2 regions of the Cellulosimicrobium sp. G4 BAM 1002 genome follow, and region 1 is predicted to be linked to the other one. Evidence: riboswitches for the same ligand, from Rfam matches in the RefSeq annotation. Region 1 holds a riboswitch; the other holds the start of a gene.

Evidence for each region. Region 1 has a riboswitch for S-adenosylmethionine ahead of ACMXGY_RS02970 (aminotransferase class V-fold PLP-dependent enzyme). Riboswitches for the same ligand answer to the same signal wherever they lie in the genome.
Region 2: it holds a riboswitch for S-adenosylmethionine, as region 1 does, so the genes downstream of both, ACMXGY_RS19980 (methylenetetrahydrofolate reductase) here and ACMXGY_RS02970 (aminotransferase class V-fold PLP-dependent enzyme) in region 1, are expected to answer to the same signal.

What each region holds. Positions count from the first base shown of each region.
Region 1 covers NZ_CP182109.1:647,163-661,645, forward strand. The annotation lists gene ACMXGY_RS02950 (DUF6226 family protein) at 59-769, opposite strand; gene ACMXGY_RS02955 (O-succinylhomoserine sulfhydrylase) at 827-2,083, opposite strand; gene ACMXGY_RS02960 (rhodanese-like domain-containing protein) at 2,080-2,604, opposite strand; SAM riboswitch class I at 2,612-2,717, opposite strand; gene ACMXGY_RS02965 (hypothetical protein) at 2,855-3,466, shown strand; SAM riboswitch class IV at 3,512-3,627, shown strand; gene ACMXGY_RS02970 (aminotransferase class V-fold PLP-dependent enzyme) at 3,663-5,102, shown strand; gene ACMXGY_RS02975 (GNAT family N-acetyltransferase) at 5,295-5,942, shown strand; gene ACMXGY_RS02980 (CsbD family protein) at 6,034-6,207, opposite strand; gene ACMXGY_RS02985 (GNAT family N-acetyltransferase) at 6,300-6,980, shown strand; gene ACMXGY_RS02990 (hypothetical protein) at 7,158-7,601, shown strand; gene ACMXGY_RS02995 (MaoC family dehydratase) at 7,585-8,694, opposite strand; gene ACMXGY_RS03000 (3-oxoacyl-ACP reductase) at 8,691-10,055, opposite strand; gene ACMXGY_RS03005 (acetyl-CoA C-acetyltransferase) at 10,084-11,460, opposite strand; gene ACMXGY_RS03010 (TetR family transcriptional regulator) at 11,730-12,503, shown strand; gene ACMXGY_RS03015 (acyl-CoA dehydrogenase family protein) at 12,500-14,483, shown strand, end outside.
Region 2 covers NZ_CP182109.1:4,476,271-4,490,753, forward strand. The annotation lists gene ACMXGY_RS19925 (carbon starvation CstA family protein) at 1-99, shown strand, start outside; gene ACMXGY_RS19930 (YbdD/YjiX family protein) at 96-398, shown strand; gene ACMXGY_RS19935 (hypothetical protein) at 437-955, shown strand; gene ACMXGY_RS19940 (hypothetical protein) at 1,015-1,635, shown strand; gene ACMXGY_RS19945 (siderophore-interacting protein) at 1,613-2,539, opposite strand; gene ACMXGY_RS19950 (ABC transporter substrate-binding protein) at 2,526-3,494, opposite strand; gene ACMXGY_RS19955 (histidine kinase) at 3,582-4,796, shown strand; gene ACMXGY_RS19960 (LytR/AlgR family response regulator transcription factor) at 4,793-5,680, shown strand; gene ACMXGY_RS19965 (heavy metal transporter) at 5,764-6,213, shown strand; gene ACMXGY_RS19970 (sodium/solute symporter) at 6,210-7,757, shown strand; gene ACMXGY_RS19975 (alpha/beta fold hydrolase) at 7,760-8,689, opposite strand; SAM riboswitch class I at 8,810-8,912, shown strand; gene ACMXGY_RS19980 (methylenetetrahydrofolate reductase) at 8,918-9,979, shown strand; gene metE (5-methyltetrahydropteroyltriglutamate--homocysteine S-methyltransferase) at 10,013-12,505, shown strand; gene ACMXGY_RS19990 (hypothetical protein) at 12,612-12,863, opposite strand; gene ACMXGY_RS19995 (DUF2630 family protein) at 12,921-13,169, opposite strand; gene ACMXGY_RS20000 (VOC family protein) at 13,316-13,717, shown strand; gene ACMXGY_RS20005 (FBP domain-containing protein) at 14,331-14,483, shown strand, end outside.

The sequences.
Region 1 (14,483 bases):
AGGCAGGGCGTGCCCGAGGTTCCATATCATTCCCGGAACGCTCGACGGGAGGTGTCCGTCAGCCAGCGCCCGGTTGCCACGGCTGCCAGCGGCCGTCGGGGAGCGTGGCGAGTCGGCGTCGTGCCGCGTGCCCGACGCCGCGCGGCAGCCGGGTGCGTCCCTCGCCCGCCGAGTACCCGCCGTCGGGCCGGTCGAGCCGGTGGGTGACCCAGGACTCGCGCGGGTCGGGCAGTGCCCGGCGCACGGACTCGGAGAGCTGCCCCGCAGCGACGCCGAGGACGAGGTCCTCGAGCCGCTCGGCCGCGCCTGCCGCGGTGTCGTCGCACGCGTCGCACCCGCACGACGGGAACGTGTCCTCGTGCAGCACCCCGGCGCGCACCACGACGCTCGGGTAGCCGGTGACGAGGAACGTCAGCGGCGCGGCGCCGTCGGACACCGGCGTGAGCCGGACCGCGCGCACGGAGTCCGCAACGACCTGGCGGAACCCCGCGAGCGCGGCGTGCGCGGGCTCGGCAGGCGAGTGCGACGAGAGGTCGACACCCCGCAGGTCGACGTCCTCGATGGCGACGGCGTACGTCGTCGCGAGGTGCCGGACGAGCGCGTCCGCGACGTCGACGAGCGGCGCGAACCGCTCGGGGTGGGAGTCGACGGAGTACGTGTCCTCGGGCGGCCCGTCGAGGTGCGCCCAGCGCTCGCCGTACTCGAACGGCGTCCCGGCGTCGTCGTGGAAGACCTGACGCGGGATCGGCGGGCGAGCGTAGGCGGTCACGGCGTCAGGCTAGGCGGGTCCACCACTGTCGAGCATGTGCTTTCGGCGGGAACCGGGTCAGGCGTTCAGGGCCTGCTCGACGTCCTCGATCAGGTCGAGCGGGTCCTCGAGGCCCACCGACAGGCGCACGGTCGTCTCCGCGATCCCGACGGCGGCCCGACCCTCCGGCCCGAGCTTGCGGTGCGTCGTCGTCGCGGGGTGGGTGACCATGGACTTCGCGTCGCCGAGGTTGTTGGAGATGTCGACGACCTGCAGCGCGTCGAGGAACGTGAAGGCGCGCTTCTTCGCCGTCTCGGCGTCGGTGCCCTCCGGCACGGCGAGGTCGAACGTCACCACCGTCCCGCCGCCGGTCTGCTGCGACATCGCGAGCTCGCGCTGCGGGTGCGACGCGAGGAACGGGTAGCGCACCCGCCCGACGCCGGGCAGCTGCTCCAGCGCCTCCGCCACGCGCTCTGCGTTCGCGTTCTGCGCCGCGACGCGCACGGGCAGCGTCTCCAGGCCCTTGATCAGCACCCACGCGTTGAACGCCGAGAGCGTCGGGCCCGTGTTGCGGATGAAGGTCTGCACCGGACCCCCGATGTACTCCTCGGTGCCCAGGATCGCCCCGCCGAGCACGCGGCCCTGGCCGTCGATGTGCTTGGTCGCCGAGTACACGACGACGTCCGCGCCGAGCTCGAGCGGCTTCTGCAGCAGCGGGGTCGCGAACACGTTGTCCAGCACGACCACCGCGCCGGCGGCGTGGGCCAGCTCGCTCACGCGTCGCGCGTCGACGATGTCCTGCATGGGGTTGGACGGTGTCTCGAAGAACACGACGTCCGCCGGCGTCGACAGCGCCTCCTCCCACTGCGAGAGCACGTGCCCGTCGACGTAGTCCGTCCGCACGCCCCACTTGGCGAAGATCTCGTCGAAGATGACGACGCTCGACCCGAACAGCGCTCGGGCCGCGACGATCCGCGAGCCCGACTGCACCAGCGCCGCCAGCGAGGTGAACACCGCCGACATGCCCGACGCCGTCGCGTAGCACGCCTCCGCTCCCTCGATCAGGCGCAGGCGCTCCTCGAACGCGTGGACGGTCGGGTTGCCGTAGCGCGAGTACACGAACCGGTCGAGCTCGCCCTTGAACGCGGCCTCCGCGTCCGACGCCCGGTCGTACGTGTAGCCCTGCGTGAGGAACAGCGCCTCGGACGTCTCCTGGAACTCCGTGCGGTGGTGCCCGCCGCGCACCGCGAGCGTCGCAGCGCGCGCGCTCGCCGGCAACGGCTTGCGCCCGGAGCCCCCGGGTACGCCCTGCCCGACGCCGGTCCCCGCGCTCATCGTGCGCCCTCGCCGTCCGCGGCGGCGGGCCCGGAAGCGGCGGGCGGGTACGTCGTCGTCGGCAGGCCGCGGACCTTCCAGCCCTCGACGTCCCGCAGGCCGGAGAAGCCCTGGGCCCCCTCGAAGCCCTCGAGCACGTTGTACGACGGGCCCAGCCCGGCGGCCGTGGCCGCGCGCGCCGCGCCGATCGAGCGCTGGCCCGAGCGGCACAGGAACACGACCGGGCGCTCGTCGCCCGGCTGCAGGCCCGCCTCGACGAGGCGGTCGAGGAACCGCGGGTTGGGTCCGGCAGGCGTGACCCACTCGTCGAACACGACGTCGCGGTCCAGCGCCGCGGCGTCGGGCACGCCGATGGTGCGCCACTCGCCCTCGGTGCGGACGTCGACGAGGACCGCACGCTCGTCGGCGACGAGCAGGTCCCACGCCTCCTGCGGGGTGATGTCGCCGGCGTACCCGGCGGCGGGTCGGGCGTCGGGCAGTGCCGAGACACGTGCCGACGTGGGCTGGGACTGGTCGCTCATGCGTCCTCCTCCATCGATCGTGGCAGTAGCACCCTCGCCCGGCCGTCTCGCGACGGACCGGGGGGTTGCTGCGGCGTCGACGTGCCACGTCACTCGGCCGCTCCGGATGGTTGCTCGGGATGTTACGCCACGCGTCCGGCGCGCGGAACGGGTGTCTCGGGGAGCGTCGCGCCGGGCTGGGCGACGGCGGCCCGGCCGCGCTAGCGTGGCCGCGCAGCCGAGCGGGGGTCCCGGCAGGCAGGGGGAGGGGATGCGTGTCGGACGACGCCGCGCGGTGGGCGCGTTCGTGGTCGGCGGCGTGGTCGTGGCAGGCGTCGTCCTGCTCTGGACGGCTCCCGACGGCGAGGAACCGCCGCAGACCGTGGTCGAGGTGCACGTCGTCGGTGACGACGCCACGCGGGAGCCAGGGGAGCGGCCGTCGGTCGCCGTCGTGCCGCCCGACGGCGCCGTGATGCGGCCCGACGGCGAGCTGGTCGTCCCGCTCTCACCAGGCGACCCCGCGGCCGGTGAGCTGCACACGGGCGAGCCGGTCGAGCTGTCAGAGCTCACCGTCGGCGGGTACGAGGGCTGGTGGAGCGGCGACGGGAACGGCGAGGCGTGCGACGCCTACGCCGACGCGCACCCCGCCGTCGTCCTCGTGAGCACGCGGACGGGTGCCGTCATCGAGGCGCACACGGACGGCGCGCGCCTCCAGCACCCGCCGCAGACCCCACCGGGGGACCCCGCTGCGTGGCCCGCGAACTCCGTCGTCGTCCTGGAGGCCGGGACGGGCGAGGTGCTCGAGTCGTTCGAGGTCGACGAGAGCGGCTGGCCCACGGGCCCGCCGCCCGTGCGCTGCGTCCCGCCATCCGAGACGCCCTGACCACCGGTTGACACGCCCCGTGCCGCGCGCACATCCTGGGACACAGGTCATGAGTGCCAGCGTGAAACCCCGGTTTGCTGGCCGGCAACCCTCCTCTCGCGGCGGGGTGCCCCGGGTGACGACCAGGCCGCACGCCGACCGGCGCGTGGCAAGCGCGGGGAGCACCCTCCCCGGACTGCCCTCGGAGGACCGTGCCATGACTGCTCTCGCCGACGTCTCGTGTCCGACGGCCGCCCCGTCGGACGCCCCTGACCTCGCGGCGCTCGCCGACGCGCCCGCCCTGCTGCCCGTGGTCGGGGCGGACACGCTCGTCCCGCTCGTCGACGGCCGCAGCGTTCCGTACGCGAACCTCGACGTCGCGGCGTCGGCCCCCGCGCTGCGCTCCGTCGCCGACCGGGTCACCGAGGTCCTGCCGCTCTACGCGAGCGTGCACCGCGGCGCGGGCTACCTGTCGCAGGTCTCGACCGCGCTCTACGAGGCGTCGCGTCGCACGATCGGCGCGTTCGTCGGCGCTCGCGAGGGCGACGTCACGGTCGTCACGCGCAACACGACCGACTCGCTCAACCTGCTCGCGGGCTGCGTCCCGGCGAACGCGGACGGGACGCCCGGTCGCGTCCTGGTCCTCGACGTCGAGCACCACGCGAACCTCCTGCCGTGGCAGCGCACGGGCGGCGCGACGGTCCTCGCGGGCGGCGCGTCCGTCGCGGAGACGCTCTCGGGCCTGCGCGCCGAGCTCGCGCGCTTCCCGTACGCCCTGGTCGCGGTGACCGGCGCGTCGAACGTCACGGGCGAGTCGCTGCCCGTCGCGGAGGTCGTGCGGGCCGCGCACGACACCGGCGCGCGTGTCGTGCTCGACGGCGCCCAGCTCGTCCCGCACCGCGGGTTCTCGCTCGCGGGCTCGGGCGTCGACTACGTCGCCTTCTCCGGCCACAAGACCTACGCGCCGTTCGGGTCGGGGGCGCTCGTGGGCCGTCGGGACTGGCTCGACGCGGGCACGCCCTACCTCGCCGGCGGCGGCGCGGTGCGCCAGGTCGGCCTCACCGAGACGGTGTGGCAGACGGCGCCCGCGCGCCACGAGGCCGGGTCGCCCAACGTCGTGGGCGCCGTCGCGCTCGCCGCGGCCTGCGACGCGCTCGCAGCCATCGACCCGGCCGCGCTCCACGCCCACGAGGCGACGCTGCGTGCTGCCCTCGTCGCCGGGCTGGAGGCGGTCCCCGGGGTGCGCGTCGTGCGCGTGTGGGACGACGCCGCTGACCCGGTCGGCGTCGTGACGTTCTCCGTCGAGGGCCACGACCCCGGCCTCGTCGCCGCCTACCTCTCGGCCGAGCACGGCATCGGCGTGCGCGACGGCCGGTTCTGCGCGCACCCGCTCCTCGCGCGCCTCGGGTACGACGCCGGCGCGATCCGCGCGTCGGTGGGCGTCGGGACCACGGGCGCGGACGTCGTCCGCCTCGTCGAGGCTGTGCGCGTCTACGTCGAGCAGGGCCCGGCGACGCGGTACGAGGTCGTCGACGGCTGCTGGACCGTCGCCGACGACCCGCGGCCCGTCCCCGCCGGATCGGGGCTCGAGGGCCTCTTCGCCACCGCCGCGGCGGGCTTCCTCGCTGACGCCGCGAACTGCGGTCCCGCCGTCTGACCCGAGATGGCGACGCCCGGCCGAGATAGCGACCGCCCGCTGGCTCCGGAGGCTGTGCGTCGCCATCTCGGCGGCTGATCGCAATCTCGCGAGGGTGCCGACGTCGCCGTTCACCGGACCGTCGACGAGCGTTGTCCGCGACGTCGCCGAACCCTCTTGGCGGCGCCGTGCGCGTGTGCTCTGATATGCGCTGTGCTGCACGACGTCGTCCTCACGGGCCACGGATTCCGGCTGGAACCGCTCGCCCTGGAGCACGCTGAGACACTGGCCGCCCTCGTCGACGAGGGGATGTGGTCGGGCATGAGCATCTCCATGCCCTTCGGGGTCGCCGGGATGGCCGAGCTGGTCGCCGCGACCCGCGCGGCACCCGACCTGACGGGCTTCGTCGTACGCGCGGTCGACGCCGATGGCGCCGTGGGCGAGGTGCTCGGCAGCACCGCGTTCCGCGACCTGTCGCTCGTGGACCGCCGGGTCGAGGTCGGTCGGACGTTCTATGCCCGCTCGACGTGGGGCAGCCTCGTCAACCCCGTGACCAAGTGGCTGCTCCTGCGCCATGCCTTCGAGACCTGGGACGTGCACCGCGTCGGGTTCCGCGTCGACACGCGCAACGAGCGGTCGCTGGGCGCCATGCGCCGCCTGGGTGCCTACGAGGAGGGCGTGATGCGCGGCCACCGCACCGCGCCGGACGGCACGCGCGCCGACTCCGTCATGTTCTCGGTCCTCGCGCCCGAGTGGCCGACCGTCGAGGTGGGACTGCTCGCGCGGATCACCGCGCCGCGCGTCGTGCCCGTGCTGGCCCCGGCGCACCAGCCCGAGATGCTCCCGCTCGTGGCCTCGTGACCGGTCTGCCGTCGGGCGCGCGTCGCAGGTCCCCTGACACGCCGCGAGGGCCCCGCCGGAGCGGAGCCCTCGCGAGCCGGTAGCGGCCGGACTACTTGTCGAACGCGTCCTTGACGTCGTCGCCCGCCTGCTTGACGTTGGCCTTCGCCTGCTCGCCCTTGCCCTCGGCTTCCAGGCGCTCGTCGTCCTTCGCCTTGCCGGCGCCTTCCTTGATCTTGCCCTTCGCCTCTTCGGCAGCGTGCTCGATCTTGTCTCCGAGACCCATGGGGTCCTCCTCTCGTCCGGTTCCTCGAACGTAGGCACGGTGCGCGCGACTCGCACCTGGGAGCGTGCCGTGCAGTGTGGTGGGATGGCCCGGTGCAGCACGAGATCCTCCTCGAAGGCTTCGGCGTCCGGCTCGAACCGCTCGCCGAGCACCACGCCCCGCAGCTCGGCGCGATCGTCGACGACGGGATCTGGGCGGGCATGTCCAGCCCGACGCCGCGCGGCACCGAGGCGATGACGGCGTACGTCCGCGACGCCGTCGCCGCGCCGGGCCGCCTCGCGTTCGCGGTCCTCGGCTCCGGCCCGAGCGCGGGTTCGGGCACCAGGACCGGCGAGGTGCCCGACGAGGCCGTAGGCCGCGTCCGTGGCACGACCTCCCTCTACGAGTGGGTGCCCTCCCAGGGCCGAGTCGAGCTCGGCTCGACGTTCTACGCGCGCGAGTGGTGGGGCGGGACGACGAACCCGGCCTGCAAGTACCTGCTCCTGCGGCACGCGTTCGAGAGCCTCGGCGTCTCGCGGGTCGCGCTGCGGGCCGACGCACGCAACAGCCGCTCGATCGCGGCGATCCGACGGCTGGGCGCCGTGCCGGAGGGCGTGCTCCGCAGCCACCGCGTCGCGCCCGACGGGTCCCGCCAGGACACCGCGTACTTCTCGATCCTCCTCGACGAGTGGCCGACGGTCCGCGACGGTCTGCTGGCCCGCCTCGACGCCCTCGTGGGTCCCGCGCAGACGGGGCCTGTGGACAACGGATCGGAGAGGCCCGTGCGCCCGTAGCGTGCGACGAGCCCCGAGAACCGGGGCCGCCGTCGAAGGGGGCCGCACGCCATGCACGACACACCGCCCGAGCCCGTCTGGGACTGGTAGAAGAGGGAGCGACCGCGACCGCGTGCCGAGCGGGTCCGCGTCGACCTGCCGCCCGCTCCGGGGTCGGTCCATCGCGCCGGGACCGTCGTGGTGTACTTCGGCCTCGCCGCGAGCGCGTGCGCCGGCGTCGCCTTCGCCATGCTCCTCGTGACCATGGTCTTCGACTCCGCCGGGGATCCGCCGCCCGACGGCGTGATCTGGCTCGTCATGGGCGTCGGCGCGTGGGGATTCGTGCAGATCGTGCTGGGCGGGATGGTGACGAGCGCCTGGAGCGCCAGATGGGTGCTCGTCGGTGTCAGCGCCGTGAGCGGTGCCATGAGCCTCTGTGCCCTCGTGTGGACGCTGCTGCTGATCCCCGGTGCGAGCCCGTACTGGGTGCCGGTCCTGCCCGGGATGCTGTGCGCTACCGCCCTCGACATCGCGTCGGTGCGCGTCGCGCTGAGGCATGACGTGCGCGACTACGCCCGGGCCGTCCGGCAGGCACGCCGGGCGGCCCGGGCGGCCACGAGAGCCGTCAGGCGCGCGGCGTGACGCGGCCCGACAGGTGGAGTCGGCCCTTGCCGTCCCAGGCCTGGTAGACGACGCCCGCCGTCGGGTCGCCCGCGCCGTCGGGCACCGCGGTCGGCACGTGCCCGACGACGTCGCGCACCTCGGCCGGTACGTTCCCGGCCGGGCGCAGCGCGACGTCGACCGTGCTCGGCAGGAGGACGGGCTTCGCGAACGACACGGTCCAGTCGTAGGTGTCGCCGCGACCCGGGCCCGCCTCGGCCAGCGCGCGGGCGGCGGTGTACATGCCGTGCGCGATGGCGCGCGGGAACCCGAACGCCTTGGCGCCGAGCGCCGAGGTGTGGATGGGGTTGCGGTCGCCGGAGACCGCCGCGTACGCGCGACCGGTCCCCGCGCCGAGGGTCCAGCGTGCGGTGGGGAGCGGCGGGACGAACGTGTCAGACCCCGATGACGCCCGGGCGTCCTGCGGTGCTGACACGTCCGGGAGCGAGACGCCCTTCGCCAGGTAGGTCGACACGCCGCGGTACGCGAGCGTCGTCGCCGCCAGCCCGCTGCCCGCGGACCGCTCGTCGTCGGTGCGCTCGACCGAGACCTCCGTGACGAGGTCCACCTGGACCCCGCGCCGGTGCGGGCGCAGTCCCTGCGCCCAGGCACGCACCTCGAGAACGTCCCCGAGCCGGACCGGGCGCAGCACGGACGCCGAGTTCGCGAGGTGCACCATGCCGAGCAGCGGCAGCGGGAAGTCGGCGCGCACCATGACGGCCGTCGCGAGCGGGAACCCGAGTACTTGCAGATGCCCGGCGGGCAGCACCTCCGACGGCGCCTCGCCCACCAGCTCGGCGTACCGCGCGAGGTGTGCGGCGCTCCCGACGGCTCCGGGAGCCGCGTCGTCCCCGGTCGGCACGCCGGCCACGCGGTACGCGACGTCGGGCAGTGTGAGGTCGTGTCGCCCGGCCCGGACCGGGAGCCGGTGGGCCGCCGCGATCCGGCCCGACGCCGCGAGCCCGCGCACGTACAGACCGCCCAGCCCTGGGACCGCAGGAAGCGTCTCGACGCGCGCGGGAGGGGTGGCCTCGAAGGCCGCGCCGCCGTCGGCCACGGTCACCGGGCCGGTCACCGGCCCACCAGGTTCTGCCCGCACACGCGCAGCACCTGGCCGGTGACGCCCGACGCCGCCGGCGAGGCGAGGAACGCGATCGCCTCGGCCACGTCCACCGGCTGACCACCCTGCTGCAGCGACGCGACCCGGCGCGCCACCTCGCGCTGGACGAACGGGATCGACGCCGTCATGTCCGTCTCGATGAACCCGGGCGCGACGGCGTTCGCCGTGCCCCCCGGCCCGCCGGGCGCCCCCAGCAGCCGCGCGAACGCACGCGTGTGGCCGATGACGCCCGCCTTGGAGAACGCGTAGTTGGTCTGGCCGCGGTTGCCTGCGATGCCGCTCGTCGAGGCGAGCGACACGATGCGCGGCTCGGACGAGAAGCCGTTCGCGCCGAGCAGGTACCCCGTGATCCGGAGCTGCGCGGCGAGGTTGACGGCGACCACCGCGTCCCACTTGTCCGCCGACATGTTCGCGAGGAGCTTGTCGCGCAGGATCCCGGCGTTGTGCACCAGGACGTCCAGCCCGCCGTGGCGCGAGCGGGCGTGCTCGAGGATGCGCGCGCCCGCGTCGTCGGCGGTCACGTCGAGCTGCAGCGCCGTGCCCCGGATCTCGTTCGCGACCTTCGCGAGCGTCTCGCCCGCCGCCGGGACGTCCACCACGACGACCCTCGCGCCGTCCCGCGCGAGCGTGCGCGCGACCTCGGCACCGATGCCGCGTGCCGCACCGGTGACGACGGCGACCTTGCCCTCCAGGGGACGCTCCGTGCGCGGGTCGGGTCCGGTCGTCGTGCCGGTGCCGACGTGGAGGAGCTGGCCGTCGACGAAGGCCGACCTGGCCGAGAGGAAGAAGCGGAGGGCGGCGAGGACGCTCGGGCTGTCGACGGGGGCGTCGTCGATCACCTGGACGCCGTTGCCGGTGGAGCCGTAGCGCAGCTCCTTGGCGACGGAGCGGAGGAAGCCGTCGACACCCTCGCGCGCGGCGGCGAGGGCGGGGGAGTCGCCGTCGGCCGGGGCGCGCGAGACGGTCACGACGCGGCCGTTGGGCGCGAGGCGGCGCAGGTTCGCGGACAGGGCCAGGACGGGGACAGAGGCGTCCTCGGGGCGCTCGACACCGCTGAGCACGACGACGATCGCGCCCCAGCGGGTCGTGTCGTCGGCGGTCTGGCGGACGTCGAGGTCCCAGGCGAGCAGAGCGTCGGCGACGCGGTCGGCGTCGTCGCGGACGCCCGGCGTCCCGCCGAGGACGAGGACGGGGCCCACGGTCAGGGGGTCGCCCGCGCGGTACCGGCGCAGGACAGCGGGCCGGGGGAGGCCGAGCTTCTTGGCGAGCGTCTTGGTGAAGCCGGAGTTGACGGCCTGGACGTACGAGTCGGTCACGTTCGTTCCTCTCGGTGGCGTGGGCCGGTCAGACGGCGGGGACGGTCGTGCGCACGGGCACCTCGGCGGGGACGGACTCGAGGATCGCCGCGACGCCGAGGCCCCCGGCGGCGCACACGGAGATCAGGGCGCGCGCCGGTCGGCCGGTCTCGGCGGTCTTCGCCGCGAGGAGCTTCGCTGCCGTCGCGACGATGCGCCCCCCGGTCGCGGCGAACGGGTGGCCCGCGGCGAGGGACGAGCCGTTGACGTTGAGGCGCGAGCGGTCGATCGACCCGAGCGCTCCGTCGAGCCCGAGCTCGGTGCGGCAGTACTCGTCGTCCTCCCAGGCCTTGAGCGTGGTGAGCACGGTGGAGGCGAACGCCTCGTGGATCTCGTAGAGGTCGAAGTCGCCGAGCGCGAGGCCGTTGCGTGCGAGCAGGCGCGGCACGGCGTGGGCGGGCGCCATGAGCAGTCCCTCGTGCCCGTGCACGAAGTCGACGGCGGCGGTCTCCGCGTCGACGACGCGCGCGAGCAGCGGCAGGTCGCGCGCCTGCGCCCACTCGCGCGAGCCGAGCAGGACCGTCGACGCGCCGTCGGTCAGCGGCGTCGAGTTGCCCGCGGTCATCGTGGGCTCCGCGCCCGGGGCGCCGTCGGACGCGCCGGCGAGCCGCTTGCCGTACACCGGCTTGAGCGCGGCGAGCTTCTCCATCGAGGAGTCGGTGCGCAGGTTGTCGTCGCGCACGAGGCCGCGGAACGGGGTGACCAGGTCGTCGAAGAAGCCGGCGTCCCACGCCGCGGCGAGGTGCTGGTGGCTCGCGAGCGCGAGCTCGTCCTGCGCCTCGCGGGTGATGCCCCAGCGCGCCGTCGTGATCGCCTGGTGCTCGCCCATGGACAGCCCGGTGCGCGGCTCGTCGGTCGCCGGCGTGAGGGGGGCGAGGTCCGACGGCCGGACCTTGGCGAACGCCTTGACGCGCTGGCCGAGCGTCTTGGCGTGGCTCGCGTCGAGCAGCGCGCGGCGCAGGCCCTCGCTGACCGCGATCGGCGCGTCCGAGACGGTGTCGGAGCCGCCGGCGACACCCGACTCGACCTGGCCGAGGCGGATCTTGTTCGCGACGGCGATCGTCGCCTCGAGGCCGGTCGCGCACGCCTGCTGGAGGTCGTACGCGGGGGTCTGCGGCGAGAGCGACGAGCCGAGGACCGACTCCCGCACGAGGTTGAAGTCGCGCGAGTGCTTGAGCACGGCACCGCCCACGACCTCGCCGAGGCGTTCGCCCTGGAGCCCGTACCGCGCGACGAGGCCCTCGAGCGCGGCGGTGAACATCTCCTGGTTGCTCGACCGGGCGTACTTCTTGCCCGCGCGGGAGAAGGGGATGCGGTTGCCCCCGATCACCCAGGCGTCGCGGGGCGACGCGCCCTGAGGGGTCAGCTCCGCGCTCTGGTCAGAGGTCTGCTCGGTGTTCGGGCGGGGGCTCTTGCTGACGGCCACTGTGCCTCACTTCCTGTCCGCACTCGCTGCGCTGCGTCGGTCCGGCTCGCGGGGAGTCCCGCGCGGGGTCCGCGGGGTACGTGCCGGTCGGGGTGTCCAATACCAAGAGTACCTGATACTCTCAGTTTCGTGAGTCGGGTCACAGGGTCGGACCCTGCCCCGAGGCTGAGCCTCGGACGACATCGAGGTCGGGCGCAACGGAGGACAACGTGAACGCAAGCCTGAGCGGCGCCGACGCGCGGCCGGCCACCCGAGGGCGGGTGCCGTCCGTCGACGGACGGTCGACGCGCTGGGACGAGCACCGCGCGGCACGACGGGCCGAGCTCATCCGGGCGGCGAGCAAGGCCGTGCACCGGGGTGGTCCCGGTGTCTCCATGGACGAGATCGCGGCCGCGTCCGGGACCTCGAAGTCGATCATCTACCGCTACTTCGACGACAAGACGGGCCTGCAGGTCGCCCTCGGGGCGGCCGTCGTCGGGCAGATGCACGACGCCCTGACCCAGGCGGCGGAGGCCGCGGAGACCCCGAGGCGCGCGCTGCGCGCCATGGTGGGCGTCTACCTCGAGATGATCGAGAGCTCGCCCAACGTCTACTACTTCGTCACGCGCACGAGCGCCGTCGCGGGCACCGAGGAGTCCGCCGCCCAGGCCGCGGCGACCGGCCAGGGGACGGGCGGCGGCACGCAGGCGCCGCTCGCCGCGTTCCTCGACTCCGTGATCGAGCTCGTCGCCGAGCCGTTCGCCCGGGCGACCGACGTCCCGCCCACCGACGCCGCAGCCTGGGCGGCCGGCGCCGTCGGGTTCGTCCGGGGCGCCGGCGAGTGGTGGCTCGCCCACCGCGACAGCGCGGACGTGCCCGACCGCGATCAGCTCACCGAGCGCGTCGCCGCCTGGCTCTGGGCCGGGCCGGTCGGCGTGCTGTCCCACAACCCCACGACCGCGGCCCGGCAGGCGACCGCCCCAGCACTCAAGGAGACACCATGACCGCCACGTCCGACCGTCCCGTCGTCCGCAGCGCGCACGAAGACGCGGCGACCTCGCGCGACGAGGCTCGCGTCGACGTCGCGCACCTCGAGAAGGCCCTGCTCGGCCGGTGGGCCGACCTGCGCGCCTCCGCCCGCGCGACGGCCTGCGAGGAGGCGTTCTGGCGCGTCGAGGGCCAGAGCAAGGAGGAGCACCGCGAGCACGTGCTCGGCCAGATGCGGCTGCTCGTCGGCAAGGGCCAGGTGTGGCGCGCGTTCCCCGAGCACCTCGGCGGTGCGGACGACCCGGGCGGCAACCTCGCCGGGTTCGAGGAGCTCGTCGCGGCCGACCCGTCGCTGCAGATCAAGGCCGGTGTCCAGTGGGGCCTGTTCGCCTCCGCGATCCTCCACCTGGGCACGCCCGAGCAGCAGGACCGGTTCCTCCCCGGGGCGATGGACCTCAGCGTCCCCGGCGCGTTCGCGATGACGGAGACCGGCCACGGGTCCGACGTCGCGAGCATCGGCACGACCGCGACCTTCGACCCGGAGACCGACGAGTTCGTGATCCACACGCCGTTCCGCGCGGCGTGGAAGGACTACCTCGGCAACGCCGCCGTGCACGCGACGGCCGCCGTCGTGTTCGCGCAGCTGATCACGAAGAACGTCAACCACGGCGTGCACGCGTTCTACGTGCCGATCCGCGACCCGCAGGGCGAGCGCGACGAGCAGGGCGCACTGCCGTTCCTGCCCGGGATCGGCGGGGAGGACGACGGCCAGAAGGGTGGCCTCAACGGCGTCGACAACGGGCGCCTGTACTTCGACCACGTCCGCGTCCCGCGCACCGACCTGCTCGCGCGCTACGGCGCCGTCGAGGCCGACGGCACCTACTCGAGCCCGATCGACAGCCCCGGGCGCCGGTTCTTCACGATGCTGGGCTCGCTCGTCCAGGGCCGCGTGTCGCTCGACGGCGCCGCGGTCACCGCGTCGAAGCTGGGCCTCGCGATCGCCGTGCGCTACGCGAACGAGCGCCGGCAGTTCACGGGTGCGAGCGCGACCGAGGAGGTCGTGCTCCTCGACTACGGCACGCACAAGCGCCGTCTGATCGTCCCGATCGCGGAGACGTACGCCGCCCACTTCGCGCACGACCGGCTCCTCGACCTGTTCCACTCGGTGTTCTCCGGCGAGGAGGACACCCCGGAGCAGCGCGAGGACCTCGAGACGACGGCGGCCGCGCTCAAGGCGACGAGCACGCGGTTCGCGCTCGACACGCTCCAGGAGACGCGCGAGGCGTGCGGCGGCGCGGGCTTCCTCACCGAGAACCGCATCACGAGCCTGCACGCCGACCTCGACGTCTACGCGACGTTCGAGGGCGACAACACGGTGCTGCTGCAGCTCGTCGCCAAGCGCCTGCTCGCCGACTACGGCAAGCAGTTCAAGGGCATCACCCCCGGGCAGATGGCGCGCGTCGTCGTCGAGCGCGCGGGTGACATGGCGCTGCACCGCACCCCGCTCAAGCGCGCGGCCCAGGCGCTCGCCGACGTCGGCGACCCGCGCCGCGCCGCCGGTCACCTGCGCGACCCCGAGACGCAGCGCGCGCTGCTCTCGGACCGCGTCGAGACGATGGTCGCGGAGGTCGCGCAGGCGCTGCGCCCGGCGCAGAAGGCGGACGCGGAGACGGCGACCAACCTCTTCAACGCGCACCAGTTCGAGCTCGTCGAGGCCGCCCGCGCGCACGCCGAGCTCCTGCGCTGGGAGGCCTTCACCCAGGCGCTGCCCATGATCGAGGACGCAGGGACGCGCGAGGTGCTCACCACCGTCCGCGACCTGTACGGGCTGAGCCTCGTCGAGCGCCACCTCGCGTGGTACCTGCTCAACGGGCGCCTGTCGACGCAGCGCGCGCGCACCGTGACGAGCTACCTCGACCGTCTGATCGACCGCCTGCGCCCGCACGCGCAGGACCTCGTCGACGCGTGGGGCTACGGCCCCGAGCACCTGCGTGCCA
Region 2 (14,483 bases), 800 kb from region 1:
CCGGCCGACATCGTCGCGACGAAGGCCGAGAAGGAGATCGAGAAGGAGTGGGCGGCGCTGCCGCCCGAGAAGCGTCCTGTCGCGACGGGGCACCGGTGACGGTGCGACAGGGCACGCAGGGTCCCGCCACGACGGTCCGCGCGACCGTCGTGGCGGGGCGCTCGGCCGGCCGGGCAGCCCGCCTGTCCGCGGTCGCGTCAGGCGTCGTCCGGCGCGTGCACGACGGCGCCGCGTCCGTCCGCTGGTACGTGCGGCAGGTCATGGGCGACGACGCGTACGCCACGTACGCCGCGCACCAGAGCTCCGTGCACCCGGGCTGCGTCGTGATGACCGAGCGCGAGTACTGGCGCATGCGCCACGCCGAGCAGGACGCCAACCCCGGGTCGCGCTGCTGCTGACGCCATGTCGTCGAGCATGGCCCGCTAGCGTGACCGACGTGCCACGCCGCCCCGTCCCCATCACGTCCGACCCGCCGCGGGGGACCTTCTCCGCGTGCACCGTCGTGCTCGCCACCGACCTGGAGACGGCGGCGAGGTGGGTCGCCGACGCGTTCGGCGCGCTGCGCTGGAAGCGACGGGCGTCCGACACCGCGCACCGCGAGGGCGCGTCTCTGTGGGAGGTCGGGGGCGCAGCCCGTGCGTTCCTCCTCGACGACCTCGACGTGCTCCGCCTCGTCACCCCGCGCGCGGCGGCCTTCTTCTCCCACGGGCGGGCCGTCGCGACGATCCAGCCCGACGGCCCCGCGCACCGCACCGTCGTCACGCTATCCCTCGTCGAGGGGCAGCTCTCGTGCCGGGAGAGCTTCGGTGCCGTCGCTCGGCACCTGCACGAGACCGCGGGCGGCGCCCGGGCCCTCCCGCCCGGCGACGTCCCGGTGTGGACGAGCGCGTACGACCTGCCCGTCGGCTCCCCCGGCGACCCGCGGTCGCGCAAGCGCCTGTTCCGCGGCTCCTGAACGTCCACCCGGGCGGGCCGCCCGGCGCGGGTGCGAGAGGCCGTGGGACGATGGCGCGCGTGACGGAGCTGACGCTGCACGACGACGCCAAGCGCCGCGTGGTGCGCGCCAACCTCACGTACGTCGCGATCCTCGTGCCGATCCTCGGGCTGACGGCGGTCTCCGTGGGGATCGGCACCCGCAACCTCGCGCTCGCGCTGGGCTACGGGGCCCTCGTGCTCACGATGATCCCGCTGACGTACGTGCTCGCGCGCCGCTTCACCGACCGCTCTCGCGTCACCTTCGGCGACGGGTCCGTGACGGTCCAGGGCTGGGGCCGGCCGCAGCGGTTCACGGTCGCCGACGTCGAGCGCGTCGTCACCGTCGACAGCTTGGGGTTCGCGGGCACGACGCCGACGCACCACCTCATCGTCGTGGGGCCGACGAAGCGCCTGGCCCTGCCCGTCGGGCAGATGTGGGACCGCGGGCAGCTCTCGGCCCTCGCGCTCGACCTGGCGCACCGCGGCGTCCCGCTCAACCCGATCCACCAGCCCGTGACGCCCGCGCAGCTGCGGGCGATGGACCCGCGCCTCGTGCCGTGGCGTCAGGCGCACCCGGTCGCGCTGGGCCTGCTCGTCGGGCTCGGCGTGCTCCTGTTCTTCCTGGTCGCGTTCGTCGTCATGGTCGCGATCCTCGTCTGACCGGCGCGTCGGGCCGAGCGCGGTCGTGCCAGTAGCCCTGCGCGTGCACGCGCGACCGCTCCACGCCCGCCGCCACGAGCTCGGCCCGCACGCGCGCGACCGTGGCGCTCTCCGTCGCGCACCACGCGTAGAAGCCGCCGCCCGCCGCGGCCGCGGACCGGCCGTGCTCCGCGACCCAGCCGCGGACGGCGCCCAGCACCGCCCGCTCGACGCCGCGCCGTCGTCCGCGAGGCACGTGATCGACGCGCACGGTCGCCGGCACGTCACCCAGCGGGGCGTCCGCCGGGTCGTCGGCCTCGACGAGCGCGTGCGCCCGGACGTCGGGGCCAAGGCTCGCGAGGATCCCGCGCACCGCGGGCGCCGAGGTCTCGTCCCCGACGAGGAGCACGTGCCCGACGGCGGGCCCAGGGTCCCACTGGGTGCCGTGGTCGGTCACGCCGAACCGTGCGTGCGGTGCCGACAGCAGGACGCGGTCGCCGGACACCGCACGACGCGCCCAGGCGCTCGCCGGGCCCGCCGGCTCGTGCAGGTAGACGTCGAGGTCGACCTCAACGTCCTGTGCCCGCACCGCTGCGGGCGTGTACGAGCGCATGACCGGTCGCAGGTCGTCGTCGAGCGCGGACCACTCGCGCCGCCACGTGCTCTCGTCCGCCAGCCGTGCGCGGTGCGCGAGCCGGTCCGCACCCGGCCCGGGGAGCAGGATCTTCACGCGCTGGTCGAGCCCGACGTCGGCGCACCCCGCGAGGTCCGGCCCGGCGAGCGTCACGCGTACGAGGCGCGGCCCGACGTCGAGCACGCGCGCGACCGTCGTGGGGAAGAGGACGTTGGGCGACCGGTGGAACCGGCACCCGGACGGGCTCCCGGCCGTGGCCGAGGGCCCGTCCGCCCGGTCAGGAGCCGGCACGGTCCTGCAGGAACCGCTCGATGTCGTCCAGCACGGCCTGCCCGCCGAGCGGGCCGACGCCGCTGATCCACGACGCCTGGTCCACGACGCGCACGTCGGGGAACGACCCGGCGTTGAGCGGAATCTCGGCCGGGACCGCGGACGCGTCGTCGGGGTCGGCGGCGGAGACGAGCACGAGGTCAGCGGCGGCCTCGGTCACGCGCTCCGGGGACAGGTCCACGGAGATGTCCTCGCCCCAGTCCTGCTCCGGGGTCGTGAACCCGACGCACTCGAGCGTGCTGCCCGCGAACGACCGCGGCCCGTAGGCGGAGACGATGCCGTCGCGCGGGCGCAGGAGCTGCGCCGTCCCGGAGACGTCGTAGTCCTCCTGGAGCTGGGCGCAGCGCTCGTCGTAGGCGTCGAGCAGGGCCTGGGCGTCGGCCTCGCGGCCGAGCGCGCGCCCGACGAGCAGCACGTTCTCCTGCCACGGGTCGGTCTGCGTCGCCATGAAGACGGTCGGCGCAACGCTCGCGAGCTGGTCGTAGAGGTCGGCGTGCCGCGACTCGGTGCCGAGGATGAGGTCGGGCTGCAGCGCGGCGATCGCCTCGAGGCTCGGCTCGGGGACCGTCCCCACGACCTCGATCGCCTGCGCCTCCTCCCCCAGGTACGCGGGCACCCCGGCCTCGACGCTCAGCACGGCGGCCCCCACCGGGACGACGCCGAGCGCGACGGCGGTGTCCGTCTCGACGGGCTCGAGGGTCACGACACGCTGCGGGGCCACGGGGATCTCCGCGGTGCCGCGCGCGTGCTCGACGCTGTACCCCGACCCGGTGTCGTCCGGTGCCGGCGTGCCGGTCGCAGCGGGCTCGAGGTCGGACGAGCACGCCGCGAGCAGGGCGGAGGCGAGCACGAGAGCGGTGGCGAGGGCGCCGCGGCGCACGCCGGGGCGGGACGCCGAGGTCCGGGAGATCGGCACAGAAAGTTCCTTTGTCGATTGGGATAGGGCTGCCTTACCTTATCTGGGAAGTCGGGTGCCGGATGCCGCGCTGGTTACGATCGCTGCATGTCCGGGCCCGTGTTCGCCGGCGCCGTCGCCGGTCTCGTCGTGGGCGTCCTGCTCACGCTCGGGCTCGTGCTCGCCTGGCGGCTCGCGCGCGGGTCGCGCGAGCTTGGGAGCGACTCCGACCGGGCGACGTTCCGCACGCTCCACCTCGCGTCACGCGCCGCGACGCACCTGCGTGGCGGGCTCGACGGCGACGACGTCGGGCGGGCGGCACGGTCGCTGCGCCAGCTCCTCGGCGCGGACGCGCTCGCCGTCGTCACCGCCGAGGGTGCCGTCGCGCTCGACGGCAGCTCGACGCTCGAACCGGACGCGCGCCGCATCGCCGAGCGGGTGCTCACCACGGGTCGCCGCCACGTCGAGAGCGACGGACGGAGCGGTGACGTCGTGCGCGGTGACGTCGTGCGCGGTGACGTGGCCGACGCCGTCGGGGTGCCGATCGTGGCGGCCGGGCGCGTCGCGGGCGTCGTCGTCGCGTTCGCCGACCGGGTGCGCCCACCGCTGGTGCGCGCCACGGGCGAGGTCGCGCAGTGGTGCTCGGCCCAGCTCGAGCTCGGCGAGCTCGAGGCGTCACGCACCGCGCTAGCGCAGGCCGAGCTGCGCGCGCTGCGCGCCCAGATCAGCCCGCACTTCGTCTACAACGCCCTCGGCGCGATCGCGGCGTTCATCAGCACCGACCCCGAGCGGGCGCGCGACCTCGTGCTCGACTTCGCCGACTTCACGCGCTACTCGTTCCGGGGCCGCGGGGACTTCACGACGCTCGCCGACGAGCTGCGCTCCATCCACTCCTACGTCGAGCTCGAGCGAGCCCGGTTCGGCGAGCGCCTCACGGTCACGCTCCAGATCGCACCCGAGTCGCTGTCGACCGTCATCCCGTTCCTGTCGCTGCAGCCGCTCGTCGAGAACGCCGTGCGGCACGGGCTGGAGCCGAAGGAGCAGGGCGGCACCATCGTCATCACCGCGCTCGACGAGGGCACCCAGACAGCGATCACGGTCGAGGACGACGGCGTCGGGATGGAACCCGCCGTCGTGCGCGAGCTCCTCACGTCGCGGGGCACGGCGCACGTGGGGCTGCGCAACGTCGACACCCGTGTGCGCCAGCTCTACGGCGACGACCACGCGCTCGACATCGAGACCGCGCTCGGCTCGGGCACCCTGGTCCGGCTGCGTGTGCCCAAGTCGCAGCCGCTGCACGAGACGGAGGTGAGCGTGCCGTGACGACCCCGGACCAGGGCGCCTCGCGCGCCACGGCGAGCGCCGCCGTCGGGCTCGACGTGCTCGTCGCGGACGACGAGCGGCCGGTGCTCGACGAGCTCGTCGCCCTGCTGCGCCGCGACCCGCGCGTGCGGTCGGTGCTCGGGGTCGCGACCGGGTCCGAGGCGCTGCGCGAGCTCTCGACCCGCGCCCTGGACGCCGCGTTCCTCGACATCCACATGCCCGGTCTCACGGGCCTCGACCTCGCCCGCGCGCTCACGCGCTTCGCCGACCGCCCCGCGGTCGTCTTCGTCACCGCCGACGAGGCGCGCGCCCTCGAGGCGTTCGACGTCGAGGCGGTCGACTACGTGCTCAAGCCGGTGCGCCGCGAGCGCCTCACGCGCGCCGTCGACCGGGTGGTGGAGCGGCTCGCCGACCGCACGGGGCGTGGCGGCGGGTCCGGGCGTGGCGCCGGGTCCGGGTCCGCCGCGCCCGACGGCGCGGGGTCGCCTCCCGCGAGCGCCGCGCCCGTCGGGGGTGCCAGCGCCGCGGAGCGTGACGTCCCCGACGACGAGACGCTCGTCGTGACGGTCGGGACGACGACCCGGCTCGTACTCCGCAGCGCCGTGCGGTGGGTGCAGGCGCAGGGCGACTACTCGCGGCTCGTCACGGACACCGAGCACTTCCTCGTCCGCGAGCCGCTGTCGGACCTCGAGGAGCGGTGGGCGCCCGCCGGGTTCCTGCGCGTGCACCGGTCGTACCTGGTGGACCGCACCGCCGTGACCGCGGCGCGGTTCGGCGGGGCGCAGCCCGTGGTCGTCGTCGCGGGGCGCGAGGTGCCCGTGAGCCGTCGCATGGTCCCGGCGGTGCGCGAGGCCCTCCTGCGCCCGCACCGGGGCGAGCCGTGACGGCCCCGCCGCCGTCGCCGTCGGGCGAGCCGCCCGAGCCGGTCGACGAGAGACGCACCCCGGGCCGAGAGATGCACTCCGGCGTGCATCTCTCGACCGAAGGTGCAGCACTCGCCGCCCCCGGGTCGGCGCGCGTGCGCGTGCGGTCGACGGACCCGGTGCCCGACGGCGGTCGCGCACCCCGCGGTGACGTGCCCACCCGGGCCGGTGATGCTGCCGAGACGGACGACGCCACCCTCTACACGCGCGGGCTCGTCCGGGCACAGCTGCGCCTGGGGCTCGCGTGCGTCGTCTCGTTCCTCGTGGCGGTCGCGCTGCTCACGCTGACCATGACGGGGGTGCCGGCGCTGGACGACGTGGTGCTGCTCGGCGTCCCGCTGCCCTGGATCCTGCACGCGTACGGGTTCTACCCGGTGATCCTCGCGTTCGCCGTCGTGTTCGCCGTCGCGGCGGCACGCAACGAGCGCCGGTACCGGGCGCTCGTGGAGGGCGGGTCGGGCGACCCGGGCACCGACGACGGCGGTGGCGCATGAGCACCGCACTGCCCCTGGTCGCCGTCGGGCTGCTCCTCCTCGCGACGGGCCTCATCGGCTTCTACGGCCTGCGCATCTCGCGCACGACGAGCGACTTCTTCGTCGCGTCGCGGACCGTGCGGCCGGTGTGGAACGCGTCGGCGATCAGCGGCGAGTACCTGTCCGCGGGGACGTTCCTCGGGCTGTCCGGCCTCGCGCTGCTCGCGGGCGCCGAGGCGTTCTGGTTCCCCGTCGGCTACGCGGCCGGGTACCTGCTCGTGCTGCTCTTCGTCGCCGGGCCGCTGCGGCGCAGCGGCGCGTACACGATCCCGGACTTCGTGCACGCGCGGCTCGACTCCGTGGTCGCGCGCCGCCTCACGAGCGTGCTCGTGCTCGTCATCGGCTGGCTGTACGTCGTGCCGCAGCTCCACGGCGCCGCGCTGGTCATCACGAGCGTCGCGCCGGTGCCGCCGTGGGTCGGGTCGGTGGGGATCGCGGTCGTCGTGAGCGCCGTCGTCGCGGCCGGCGGCATGCGGTCGATCACGTTCGTCCAGGCGTTCCAGTTCTGGGTGAAGCTCACCGCGCTCGCCGTGCCGCTCGTGGTCGTGCTCATGGCGATGGGTGGTGCGTTCGAGCCCGGTGGCGCGCCGGGCGTGACCTCAGACCCCGCCGCAGCCTTCCCCCACGAGGCCGGGCCGGCGGGCCTCGACGCCTACGCGACCGTGTCGCTCCTCCTCGCGCTGCTGCTCGGCACCACCGGCCTGCCGCACGTCCTCGTCCGCTTCTACACCTCGCCCGACGGCGGCTCGGCCCGCCGCACCACCGTCGTCGTGCTCGTGATGATCAGCGTGTTCTACATGGTGTCGAGCACGCTCGGGCTCGTCGCGCGCGTCGTCGCGCCGGACCTCGCCCGGCCAGGCGTCGCCGACACCGTGGTCCTCGAGCTGCCCGCGCGGCTCGTGCCGGGGCTCGGGGGCGAGGTGCTGACGGCGCTCGTCGTCGCGGGCGCGTTCGCCGCGTTCCTCGGGACGTCGTCCGGGCTCGTCGTGGCGCTCGCCGGGGTCGTGAGCCAGGACCTCTTCGGCGGGACGGTGCGTTCGTTCCGCTGGTCCGCCGTCGTGTGCACGGCCATCCCGCTCGCCGTCGCGCTCGTCACCATCCCGCAAGGGCTCGTGACGAGCGTCGGCACGGTGTTCGTGTTCGCCGCGTCGGCGCTGTCCCCGGTGATCCTGCTCGGGGTGTGGTGGCGCGGGCTCACCGCGCGCGGCGCCGTGGCCGGCATGGTCGTCGGGTCGGTCCTGTGCGCGACGGCGCTGCTCGCCTCGTCCGGTCTCGCCGCGGCCGGGTACGCGACCGGTGCGGGCGTCGACGGCGCCGCGGCCGTCGTGCGGTCGCTGCTCGCCCAGCCCGCGGCGTGGACGATCCCGCTCGCGACGGCGACCGTCGTCGTCGTGTCGCGGCTCGACCGGCACGGCCCGCCCCTGCGCACCGACCGCTTCCTGCGCCGCCTGCACGTCCCCGAACGGCTCCAGTGGCCGGGCGCTGCGCCGTTGCGCGAGCCGTGACGCTACGTCCGCCCCGGCTCGGGGCCGGGTCCGCGGCGAGGTCGTGCGGCGGTCTGCTCGCGTTCGAGCACGTCGTCGACGAAGATTGCGAGCAGTTCGGCGACCTCCGCCGAGTGCGTCTCGAGCAGGAAGTGCCCCGCGTCGTAGACGTGCACCTCGAGCGAGGCCATGACCTCGTGGTAGGCGAGGATCTCGCGGATGTCGAAGAACGTGTCGAACCGCCCCCACAGGACCAGGCACGGCGGCTGGTGCTGCCGGTGGTACTCCGCGATCTCGTCGAAGCGCGCCACGTGCGTGCGGTAGTCGGTGAACAGCCGGAACTGCAGGTCGGTCATGCCGGGCTGCGACAGCCGCTCCCAGTCGAGGTGCCACGACTCGGGCGGGTGCAGCTCCTGCACCTCCGGCGGTGACCCCGCGAGGTACTGGTCGCGGGTCCCCTCGAAGGTCAGCCACTCCGGGAGCAGCTCCTTGTTCTCAGCGCTCGGGTCCGCCCAGAAACGTCGCGCCGTGTCCCACGCCTCGCCGAGCCCGGCGTCGTGAGCGTTGCCGTTCTGCACGACCAGTCCCAGGACCCGGCGCGGGTGTCGCAACGCCAAGGAGTACCCGACGGGAGTGCCGAAGTCGGTGACGTAGAGGACGTACCGCTCGATCCCGAGCGCCGCCAGGAGCGCCTCGATCACGTCCGTCAGGCGCTCGAACGTGTACTCGTCGGGCGGGAGGGCCTCCGAGAACCCGAAGCCCGGGAGGTCGGGTGCGACGACGTACGCGTGCTCGCCCAGCACCGGGACCACGTCGCGGAACGAGTGGGACGACGCAGGGAAGCCGTGCAGCAGCACCACACCGGTCGACGAGCGCACACCGGCCTCGCGGAGGTGGACGCGCACGCCGTCCACCTCACGCACGAGGTGCCGGGGCTTGGCAGAGTGCTTCATCGGACTCCTCTCGACCGGACGGCCGACCACCTGCCCGCCATCATAGGAACGAGCACTCGGCCACGCGTCTCACGGAGCGAGCATGCTCGACCAGATGGCGGATGCCCCGTAGGATCGGGTGAACCATCCAGAGCGGTCGAGAGTCCTGGCTCGACGACACCGCAGCAACCCGCCGACGGAAGCCTCCCGAGGACAAAGGTGCTAACGCCAGGGTCGATGGAGTGACGCATGGTCTCAGAGGCATCCTTCGCGCACCGCCCGGGCAGTCCCCGGCCGACGGTGTCGTTCGAGCTCATGCCCCCGCGGCGCCCGGACGCCGCACCGAAGTTCTGGGAGACGGCGCGGCGGCTCGTCGCGACGCACCCCGACTTCATCTCCGTGACGTACGGCGCCGCCGGGACCGACCGGGCCACCGCCCGCCAGGTCGTCGGGCGGCTGCTGCAGGGCACCCCCGTGCTGCCCATCGCGCACCTCACGTGCGTGGGGGCGTCGCGCGAGGACGTCGAGGCGGTCATCTCCGACTTCCTCGACGAGGGCGTGCGCTCCTTCCTCGCGCTGCGGGGCGACCCGCCGCGCGACCAGCCCGACTGGCGGCCCGCGGCCGACGGCGTCCGGTCGTCCACCGAGCTCGTCGCGCTCCTGCGCGAGGTCGAGGCGTCGCGCTGCGCGTCCGACCCGGCCGTCGCCCTGCGCAGCGCCACGCGCCCGCTGACGATCGCCGTCGCGACGTTCCCCGACGGGAACCCCGCCGCCGGGACGACGCGCACGCAGGAGGTGCGCCGCCTGTGGCAGAAGCAGCAGGCCGGCGCGAGCTTCGCGATCACGCAGCTCTTCTACGACGCGTCGTCGTACACCGACTTCGTCGCCGAGGCCCGCGCGGCTGGCGTGACGATCCCCATCCTCGCCGGGCTGCTGCCCACGACGGAGCCCGCGCGGCTCCGTCGCGTCGAGGAGCTCACGGGCGTGCGCGCGCCCCAGCACCTGCTGGACGCGCTCGACGCCCTGCCCGACCCGGAGGCGCAGCACGCCTACGGGATCGCGTACTCGGTCGACCTCGCGCAGCGCGTCCTCGACGCGGGCACGCCCGGTCTGCACGTGTACACGTTCAACAAGCACCGCGCCGCACTTGACCTGCTCGAGGGTGTCCACCTCGGCGGCGGGTCGCGCGGGACCGGGGGCAGCACCAGCGCTGCCGCCGCCCCGCTCGCCCCGGACCTGGCCAGCGGGCCGTGGGTCACCGGCACCTCCCTGCCCACGACGAGCGCAGCCACGCACGGCACGCCCGTCTGATCGGTCCTGAAGGACCAGCAAGAGGTTTCGATCATGGCCACCTCCCTACCCTCCCCTACCCAGAACCCGGTCCCGTTCCCGGCCGGCACCGTGCTCGGCTACCCGCGCATCGGGCGCCGACGCGAGCTCAAGAAGGCCGTCGAGGCCTTCTGGGCCGGGCGCACGAACGCCGACGAGCTCGAGGCCACGGCCCGCGAGCTGCGGCTCGCGACCGTGCGCCGGCTCGTCGAGCTCGGCCTCGGCGCCGACGACGCGTCCGTCCCCGGGTCGTTCTCCTACTACGACCAGGTGCTCGACGTCGCAGCGTCCCTCGGGGCCGTGCCGTCGCGGTTCGCGTCGCTCCTCGGCACCGGTCCGGACGATGCCGGTCGCCTCGACCTCGCCGGCTACTTCACCGTGGCGCGCGGCGCCGGCGATGACGCCCCGCTCGAGATGACCAAGTGGTTCGACACGAACTACCACTACCTCGTGCCCGAGATCGGCCCGGACACCCCGATCCGGTTCGTCGACGACCGCGTCGTGCGCGAGTTCGTCGAGGCCAAGGAGGCCGGGGTCGTGACGCGGCCCGTCGTCGTCGGGCCGGTGACGTTCCTCGCGCTGTCGAAGGCCGCCGACGACGCCCCCGCGGGGTACTCGCCGCTCGACCGTCTGGACGACGTCGTGGCTGCCTACGCCGACCTCCTGCGCGCGCTCGCCGCGGCCGGAGCGCCGTGGGTCCAGCTCGACGAGCCCATCCTCGTCACCGACCCCGCGAACGCCGAGGAGCTCTCCGCGGCCGTCGAGACGGCGTACCGCGCTCTCGCGACCGACCTCCGCCCGGTGCCGAACCCGGGGTCGCTCCCTACGGAGCCCTCCGGGTCGGGAGACATCCAGGGTTCGGCACGGGACGCGCGGCCCGCCATCCTCGTTGCTGCACCGTACGGTCGACTGGAGACCTCGCCCAGCCCCGACGGCCGCTACCACGACTTCCTCTGGGTCCTCTCGGACACGGACGTCGAGGCGATCGCGATCGATGCGGTGCGGGCGGACATCCCCGACGGTCTGGCGCACGACGGCCTCGCGCGCAAGACACTCGTCGTCGGGCTCATCGACGGGCACAACGTCTGGCGCGCCGACCTCTCCGCGAAGCTTGAGGTGCTCGGTTACGCGAGCAACTTCGCCGGTGGCGCCGTCTCCGTCAGCACGTCGACGTCGCTGCTGCACGTGCCGCACGACGTCGAGGACGAGACCTTTGCCGAGCCGGGTGCCGCGACCGGCACGACGCTCGACCCGCGCCTGCGCGACTGGCTCGCGTTCGCGGACCAGAAGGTCGGCGAGGTCGCGACGCTCGCCCGCGCGCTCACGGAGGGTCGCGACGCCGTCGCGACCGAGATCGAGGCGTCCCGCGCGGCGGTCGCGTCACGCGCCGCGGCGAGCGGCGTCGTCGTGCCGGCGGTGCGCGAGCGCGCGGCCGCGCTGACCGCCGCGGACTTCGCGCGCGGGGACTACGCCGAGCGTGCGGCCGCCCAGCAGGAGCGTCTGAACCTGCCGCCGCTGCCGACGACGACCATCGGGTCGTTCCCGCAGACGCCGGAGATTCGCCGCGCCCGCGCGCAGTGGACCAAGGGCGAGCTCTCGGACGCGGACTACACGGCCGCGATGCGCGCGGAGATCGCGCGCGTCGTCGCGCTCCAGGAGGAGCTGGGCCTCGACGTGCTCGTGCACGGCGAGCCCGAGCGCAACGACATGGTGCAGTACTTCGCGGAGCACCTCGACGGGTTCGCCGTGACCGCGAACGGCTGGGTGCAGTCGTACGGGTCGCGCTGCGTGCGCCCACCGATCCTGTGGGGCGACGTGACCCGCCCGGCGCCGATCACGGTCGAGTGGTCCGCGTACACGGCCTCGCTCACCGAGAAGCCGGTCAAGGGCATGCTCACCGGCCCGGTGACGATCCTCGCGTGGTCGTTCGTGCGCGACGACCAGCCGCTCGGGGACACCGCCAACCAGGTGGGCCTCGCGCTGCGCGACGAGATCGCCGACCTCGAGGCGGCGGGCATCGGGATCGTCCAAGTCGACGAGCCCGCGCTGCGCGAGCTCCTGCCCCTGCGCAAGGCCGATCAGCCGGCGTACCTCGACTGGTCCGTGGGGTCGTTCCGGCTCGCGACCTCCGGGGTGGAGGCGGCCACGCAGATCCACACCCACCTGTGCTACTCGGAGTTCGGCGAGGTCATCGGCGCGATCGACGGCCTCGACGCCGACGTGACGTCCGTCGAGGCGGCGCGGTCGCGCATGGAGATCGTGCCGGAGCTGCGCGACGCCGGGTACTCGCGCGGCATCGGGCCGGGCGTCTACGACATCCACAGCCCGCGCGTGCCGTCCACCGACGAGGTCACCGAGCTCCTCGAGCTCGCGGTGAAGGCCATCGACCCGAAGGTCGTGTGGGTCAACCCCGACTGCGGCCTCAAGACCCGCCGCTACGAGGAGACCGTGCCGTCGCTCGAGCACCTCGTCGCGGCCGCGAAGGCGGTCCGGGCGACGCTGGCCTGACCCGGTCCCGCCGAGGTAGAGGCCTGGTCCGCCGAGGTAGAGGCCTGGTCCAGCGAGGTAGAGGCCTGGTCGCGACCAGGCCTCTACCTCGCGGGGTCGGTGCCCGTCAGCGCTCGGTCGTGCCCGTCCACGACATGGGCCACATGAAGGCGAGGGTCGCCGCGGCGAGCCCGCCGACGAAGAGCCACACGCCGCCGTCGACGCCGGACATGCCCGCGCCCATGAGCACGAGGCCCCCGACGAACAGCACGAACGACACGACGAAGCGCGCGAACGCGCCCGCGTGGCCCGGGATGTCGCGACCTTCGGTCCCGGTGGGCAGGGGGCTGTGCTCCGCCTGCTCGCTGCTCGTGGTCATGGACGTTCTCCTTCTGCGGCTGTACGGGGAGTGCTGGGGCCGGTCCCGCTGGCGGGATCAGTCCAGGTAGTTCTCCACCGTACCGGGATCGCGCACCGTGGCCGCATCCGGGTCGCTCCCAAACTCACGCGCGGCGTCGCGCTGGCGCAGGAGGTCCCAGCACTGGTCGAGCTCGACCTCGATCGCCCGGAGCCGCTCGTGCGCCTGGCCGCCACTGATCGCGTCCTTCGCGAGCTGCTCACGGAGCTCGCGCTCCTGCGCCACGAGGTCGCTGATCGTCCTGCGGATGCCACCGTCCGTCGTCATGCGGTCCACGGTATGCCCGACGGCGCCCGCGCGCCCTGCCTGCGAACGCCGTCGTGCGGTGGTTGCGAGCGACGCCGGGCGGCCCGCGCGGACGCTCGCCCCGGACATCCGCGTCCGTGGCGCGGCCGGCCCCTACCCTCGAGCACATGACGACGACGATCGGCCGCACGGTCCTGCTCTGCCGCGACCTCGACGCGAGCGCCGCCTTCTGGACCGACGGCTTCGGGTTCGGCACGCTGTTCCGCGGCGAGACGGACGGGTTCCCGCTCCTGCACGTCGGTCCCGGGCGCGTGGACGAGCCCGGGCTGTGGCTCGTGCCTCTGCCCGACGGCGCCGCTCCCCTGACACGGTTCGGCCTGCCGAACCTCGTGCTCTACGTCGACGACCTCGATGCTTCCCTCGCGCGGCTCGCGGCGATCGGCGTGGACCCGTTCGTCGGACCGGACGAGGACGCGGGCGACCGGTTCGCGCACGTGAACGACCCGGACGGCCACCGGATCGTCGTGGTCCAGCTCGGGGCACCGTCGTCAGCACAGCCCTCGGCATAGCACCGGGGCCCACCGTTCTCGCCGAACCCGGGGTTACCGGTCACACGGACGCTCCGGTGACGCGAGATCCCGGGCTCGGCGGCTGCCTGGCGGGGATCGTCCGGGCCGGCGCCCCCTCCTCGGCCGACGTGGCCGCTTTCACGTTGACGGCGACGCCCCGCGAGGCGCACCATCGACAGGGACGGTTGCCGAGGGCAGCCGTCCGTCGTGCCGGACGCGCACGACAGGTCAGGTCGCGCTCAGGGCGCGCCGTACGGGACGAGGAGGCGCGGATGCACGGCACCGCAGGCTGCGAGGTGGCCATGACGGCCTGCTCGGGCACGTCCCGCTCCCGCACCGTCCTCCGCTGAGCCACCGGGCCGTACCCCGACTCCGGTGACCGCCCGTGCCGAGCGCTCGGTCGGCGTCGTCCAGACTCTGCGACGACGCCTTCCCCAGCACTCCGCGGGTCTCGGCGACAACGGTTGCGGGCACACCGCCCTCCCCGCCTCGTCCAGCCACGCCCCGCCGCGCCGTCGTGCGCCCGGGCGACCCCGTCGTCGTGCACGCCGGCACTCTGCCGCGCCGCGCCGTCGGACGGGCGGGACCGTACCGACACGGAAGCCGTGAACCCATGAACCCCCTGACCGAGAAGCAGCTCCGCGCGTCCTTCGTCAACGCGTCCAAGCGCGAGGCCGCGCAGGCGACCCTCCCCGACCTCGACGCGCTCGACTGGGACCGCCTCGACTACCTCGGGTGGCGCGACCGCAAGTCGCCGCTGCTCGCG